DNA from 2 places in the Janthinobacterium salmonicoloratum genome. Region 1 is predicted to be linked to the other one. Evidence: predicted binding sites of a transcription regulator. Region 1 holds the regulator's gene; the other holds the start of a gene.

Evidence for each region. Region 1 encodes HrcA, which represses chaperone genes, less so after heat shock. Its sites were predicted from a motif close to TTAGCACTCNNNNNNNNNGAGTGCTAA; they were not measured.
Region 2: a site for HrcA is predicted at 1,747-1,773, ahead of rpoH (RNA polymerase sigma factor RpoH). Genes of this name have one in related genera too.

What each region holds. Positions count from the first base shown of each region.
Region 1 is NZ_JBNYXV010000001.1:2,723,304-2,726,509, forward strand. Features, by position in the region: gene ACQ4WY_RS12545 (outer membrane protein assembly factor BamE) at 1-95, opposite strand, end outside; gene fur (ferric iron uptake transcriptional regulator) at 290-721, shown strand; gene hrcA (heat-inducible transcriptional repressor HrcA) at 780-1,796, opposite strand; gene ACQ4WY_RS12560 (HAD family hydrolase) at 1,914-2,639, opposite strand; gene ACQ4WY_RS12565 (hypothetical protein) at 2,886-3,206, shown strand, end outside.
Region 2 is NZ_JBNYXV010000006.1:199,622-202,827, reverse strand. Features, by position in the region: gene ACQ4WY_RS24115 (cell division ATP-binding protein FtsE) at 1-599, shown strand, start outside; gene ftsX (permease-like cell division protein FtsX) at 596-1,516, shown strand; gene rpoH (RNA polymerase sigma factor RpoH) at 1,939-2,832, shown strand; gene ACQ4WY_RS24100 (hypothetical protein) at 2,922-3,188, opposite strand.

The sequences.
Region 1 (3,206 bases):
ACCAGTTCCTTGCCTTCTTTTTGGCTCGCTGCCGGCTTTTCGCCAAGGATGCCACGGCTGGCGCAGCCGGACATGGCCAGCGCGACACAGACCATGCCTGCCACGACTGGTGCTCGAAATGAAATACGGTGCCAGAGAGATGGCAATACAGCCGGTGTTACGCGCATAAATGACCTCAATTGGATGAACAAAACGCCAGGAGTGACCGGCCCGCCAAAAAAGCATATTTTGGCACTCCCCGACAAAACGCTATATGATAAAGCACCTGACCCACATACGAGCAACAAACATGAGTAACAATCCTAGTGATCTCAAGGCAAGCGGCCTGAAAGCCACCCTGCCACGGCTGAAGATACTCGATATCTTCCAGAGTAGCCCGGTACGCCACCTGACCGCGGAAGACGTCTACAAGATTCTGCTGGCCGACAATATGGATGTCGGTTTAGCAACTGTCTATCGCGTTCTGACGCAATTCGAACAGGCAGGCTTGCTCAACCGCAACCATTTTGAAACCGGCAAGGCGATTTTCGAGCTCAACGAAGGCTCCCACCACGATCACCTGGTGTGCCTCGACTGTGGCCGGGTCGAAGAATTCTTCGACGAAGAAATCGAAATCCGCCAGCAAAAAGTAGCCGAAGAACGCGGCTTCAAGATCGCCGAACACGCCTTGGCCATCTACGGCAACTGCATCAAGACGGCTTGCCCGCACAAAACAGCCTGACGTCTGACACATTCCGCCGGCCGTTCCCATGGGACGGCTGGCGCGGCAGGCATCACGCTCAATGATGGCTGAGTGCGCTGGACAATAATTTAGCCGTGATATCGACGATCGGGATGACGCGCTCGTAAGCCATGCGCGTCGGTCCGATCACTCCCAATGTTCCCACGATCTTGCCGTTGACTTCATACGGCGCCGTCACCACGCTCATCTCATCCATCGGCACCAGGTTCGATTCGCCGCCGATGAATATCTGCACGCCCGTTGCCTTGCTCGACACGTCGAGCAGTTGCATCAAGCCCGTTTTTTGCTCGAACATGTCGAACATCTGGCGCAGCGAATGCATATTCGATGACAGATCACTCACGCTGAGCAAGTTGCGCTCGCCGGAAATCACCATGTCATCGCTATGGTCGGCCATCGCTTCACTGCCCGCTTCCACGGCCGCCTGCATCAGGCTGCCCATATCGTCGCGCAACTGGCGCAATTCGCCCTGCAGGCGCACGCGTACGGCATCGAAGGACAGGCCGCCATAATTCTGGTTGATGTAATTGGCCGATTGCACCAGCTGCGCCGGCGTATAGTCGGCCTCCGTCAGCAATAAACGGTTCTGCACGTCGCCGCCGGGGGCGACGATGACGAGCAGGATGCGCTTTTCGGACAAGCGCAGGAATTCAATTTGCTGGAACACGGATTCGCGGCGCGGACTGAGCACGACACCGGCAAACTGCGACAGCGACGACAGCATCTGCGCCGCGTTGGCGATGGTTTTTTGCGGTTGCGGCGTCTGCAGACGCATGCGCGACTCCACCAGGTGCTCGTCCAGATGCCTGACGGTCAGCAAGGTATCGACAAAGATGCGGTAGCCGCGCGGTGTCGGTATGCGTCCGGCCGAGGTGTGCGGGCTGGACACATAACCGAGCTCTTCCAGGTCGGCCATGATGTTGCGGATCGTGGCCGGCGACAAATCCAGGCCGGAAATTTTCGACAAGGCGCGCGAACCGACCGGCAGGCCGTCGGCGATATATCGCTCGACCAGGGCTTTCAGCAGTGTTTGGGCACGTGTATCGAGTTGCATGGTGTCTTAGGTAAGCAAATATTCTTTAAACAAGCATATTGTTAAGCAAGCGGCAACGAAAGCGGCCGAACGTGCATCAACAGAACCTATTATGCACGTTCGCCCGTCCGGCGGCGATCAATCTTCCAGTTGCTGCTGCAACCACAACAGCAACTCGTCGAAGTTGGCGCAGATGGCGTCGGGCTGCACACCAGCGGCCAGGTGCGCGTCGCTGCCTTTGCGGTTCATCCAGACGGCACGCATGCCCGCCCCCTGCGCTCCCGTCACGTCGAAATACAAGTCGTCACCGACATATACGGCTTCATGGGGCGCCACATCCAGCGCGGCGCAAGCGGCCAGGAAGATGCTGGCGTCGGGCTTGGCCACGCCAAAATCACTGGCAGCAATCGATACCTTGAAATGCTGCGCCAGGCCGATAATTTCAAGGTCCGCATTGCCATTTGAGATCGAGCCGACCAACATGCGCTGGCGCATCCAGGCCAGGCCAGGCAAGACGTCGTCATACGGCTGGACGCGGTTGCGTGCGGCCAGGAATTGCAGGATAGCCCCGTCGACCAGGGCGGCATCCTCGCCGGCAGCCTCGAAGGCGGCCAACAAGCCCGCGCGGCGCAACTCGATCAGGTTGCCATGGAAATGCGGCTGCGCATTGAGCATGGCCAGACGGTGCTGGCGCAGCACCTCGATGGAAAACTGCTGCGCCACCTTGGGCGCATGCGTGGCCAGCCAGTCGTGCAGCAGGGTTTCCGCGGCGGCAATCACGGGCGCGATGGGCCACAAGGTATCGTCGAGATCGAACAGGATGGCCTTGGGCGGCACGGCGGGTTTGACAGGGGCAAGGGACATGGGACTCATCAATGGGATGCTGCGTCACGGTGCGCAGGGTGCATCTATTGTCGCACCGATCGCCGCCGTCGGCATGGCTGCGCCTCCCTGAAATGGGGCCGGGCCAGCGCTTCCCGGCGAAAAATTGTTACAGGGTGATACAAGGCAAGATCATCCAGCTTGCCAGATAGACTAAAATAGGCGCCATTCCAATGCGGCGCCAGCGTCCGCGTTGCGCTACCCAACCTAATTCGTTTTGGAGAATGTATGAAAAATTTGTACCTGCGCTCGATGCTGGCGGCGGCTTGCGCCGCCACACTGGCAGCCTGCGGCGGCAGCGGCGGCAACCTGTATCTGCAAGTCCAAGTCAGCGGCCTGGCCAAGGATGGCCTGATTCTCTTGAATGACGGGGAACGCTTGCCGGTTACTGCGGGCCTGTCCACCGTTGTTTTCACCAAGCTGGTCAAGAACGATGACCGCTACGATATCACCATCGCGCAACAGCCCAAGGGCGCCGTTTGCACCATGATCAATGGCGTTGGCAAGGCATCGAGCTACTCCGTGACCACGGCCGCGGTGAGCTGCAAG
Region 2 (3,206 bases), on a different contig from region 1:
CCGCCATGGAACGCCCCACGTCGGGCAAGCTGATCGTCAATGGCCAGGACATGGCAAAGATCAAGCCGGCCGGCGTGCCGTTTTTGCGCCGTAACATGGGCCTGATCTTCCAGCAGCAAAAATTATTGAACGACCGCTCCATCCTGGCCAACGTCATGCTGCCGCTGCTCGTCGTCGGCGCCCACAAGGCGGCCGCCGAACAGCGCGCGCGCGCCGCGCTCGACAAGGTCGGCCTGCTCGACCGCGCCATGGCGCGCCCCCTGTCACTGTCGGGCGGCGAGCAGCAGCGCGTGTCGATCGCGCGCGCCATCGTCAACCGGCCACAGATCATCCTGGCCGATGAACCGACGGCCAACCTGGACCGCGCCAGCGCCGACAAGGTGCTCGACGCCCTGAAAGCGTTTCATTCGGTGGGCGTGACCTGCCTCATTTCCAGCCATGACGAACAGATGCTCGACGCCGCCGCCCGCGTAATCCACCTGAAAAACGGCCAGCTGGTCGCCATCGACAAGGCCACGCAAGCGCCCGTCTTCGCCCCGCCCGATCCCGATTTTGCGCCCGCCCCCGGCCCGGACGACGCGCAGGGAGAACAGCTATGAGAGGCTGGTTCCGTCAACACCGCTTCGCCCTCGGTTCGGCGCTGATTCATTTGCGCAAGTCGCCGGGCGGCTTTTTATTGAACGTGCTCGTCGTCGCCATCGCCCTGTCGCTGCCGTTCGCCGGCTTGACCATGCTCGACAATGTGCGCCCCATGTCGGAACAGATGTCGGTCGACCCGGAAATCAGCGTCTTCCTGAAGATCGACTTGCCGCGCGAGCAAGCCGTGGCCCTGGCCAGCGCCATGCGCAAGATCGTGGGCGAGCAAAAGGCGAAGATCGTCTTCATCCCACGCGAACAGGCGCTGGACTCGCTGAAAAACAAGAACGGCCTGGCCGACGTGCTCAGCACCCTGGGTGACAATCCCCTGCCCGACAGCTACGTGCTGAAGCTCGATGCCTTCAGCAGCGCCAGCGAGGCGCAGGACGTCGATGCAGTGGCGGAACAGTTGCGCCACCTGCCAGGCGTGGAATCGGCGCAAGTCGATTCAGCCTGGGTCAAGCGCCTGGCGGCCCTGCTCGGCGTGCTGCGCCTGGTGCTGCTGCTGCTGGCGATCACCTTGGGCGTGGCCGTAATCGCCGTGGTCTTCAATACCATCCGCCTGCAAGTGATGCAGCAGCGCGATGAAATCAGCATCTCGAAACTGATCGGCGCCACCGACACCTTCATCCACCGCCCCTTCTATTACACGGGCGCCCTGCTGGGCCTGTGCGCCGGTGCGCTGGCCCTGGGCGCCGTGGCGCTGGCCTTGCAGCCGCTGAATACGGCGATTGCCGAGTTTGCGCGCCTGTACGCGTCCGAATTCCAGCTGGTGCCGCTGGCGCCGCTGCCGATGGCTGGCTTGCTGGCCGTCAGCGCAGGCCTGGGCCTGATCGGCGCCTTCCTCTGCGTGCAGCGCCACCTGGCGCGCCTGAACTGACCTTCCCTTCCATGGCGGCGCCTGCGGTGCCGCCATGCGCCTCGTCATCCTTATACTGCTGTTGTCTTGATATTAAGCAAGTATTCTTAAGGTTCGCTTCAGCCAGAGGCCGTAGACTAGCTACGTTGTCGTGAAGCGGCCTGCAGCGCTGTCAGATCGCTGTTCATACACATTTATCAAGCATTGAATCGCCATAGCATTTAGGCTATCGGGACGATTAAATGTGCTGATTGGCACTCTCAAGCAGAGAGTGCTAATATAGGGACATACCAATAGCAGAACCGCCATGGACGCCAGATGAAGATGGTGCCGCGATCTGCAAAGTGCAAGACCGAATACGCAAAAACGAACAGACAAGCGGACCACGTCGCGTGACGTGGCCAACTGGAACAAAGCAAGACTACGAGGGAGAAAACATGACTATGATGTCCGCAACGTCCGCATTGGTTCCGACCAAAAGTAATGCGCTGGGCCTCGGGTTCACTGGCAATCTGGGCAATATTGACGCCTATATTTCGGCCGTGAACCGCCTGCCCATGTTGACCCACGACGAAGAAATTTCGCTGGCGACACGCCTGCGCGAAAAAAATGACCTGGCCGCCGCGCAAGAATTGGTGCTGTCGCACCTGCGCCTGGTCGTCTCGATTGCCCGCGGCTATCTGGGCTATGGTTTGCCGCACGCCGACCTGATTCAGGAAGGCAATATCGGCTTGATGAAAGCCGTGAAACGTTTCGATCCGGACCAGGGCGTACGCCTGGTGTCGTACGCCATGCACTGGGTGAAAGCCGAGATGCACGAGTACATCCTGAAAAACTGGCGCCTGGTCAAGGTTGCGACGACGAAGGCGCAGCGCAAGCTGTTCTTCAACCTGCGCAGCCACAAGACGGGCCTGGACGCGATGACGCCGAAGCAGATCGATGCGCTGGCCAAGCTGCTCGACGTGAAACGCGAAGAAGTGATCGAGATGGAAACGCGTTTGAGCGGCCGCGACATTGCGCTGGAATCGCCAACCGACGATGAAGACGACAAGTTTTCACCGATCGCCTACCTGTCGTCGGAGCAAAGCGAGCCGACCAAGGTGCTGGAAGCGGAACAGGTGACGCGTCTGCAATCGGAAGGCCTGGAAACGGCCTTGGGCAAGCTCGACGCCCGTTCGCGCCGCATCATCGAAGCACGCTGGCTGGCCAACGACGACGGTTCCGGCGCCACCCTGCACGCGCTGGCAGAAGAGTTCGGCGTATCGGCCGAGCGCATCCGCCAGATCGAAGTGGCGGCACTGAAAAAAATGAAGGGCGCCCTGGCCGCCTACGTGTAAGCACAGCAATGCCGCAATGCAAAAGGCGCCGCAAGGCGCCTTTTAGTTTTACAGTTTGATGTTTATCAACAGATAAACATTGTCAGCCGTTACGCTGCAGCCAAGCCCTTGGTGATCAGCTCGGCGACCAAATCATTCAGATCCGCGCCGCGCTCCTTGGCCAGGGTCTGCAATTGCAACACCAGATCGCTGTTCAGCTTGACGGCGAATGGCACCAGGCCCAGGGCCTGATCGCGCTTGCGCTGCTCGCGGCGGTCGACGACTACCGCTTCCTTACCGAATGCACCGGCGCCGGGAACATTCATCTTTCCCATCAGTTTCTTGGCATCGCTTTTCGCCAGGGCAGTTTTTTTCATGGTTGTTTCCTGATTTTC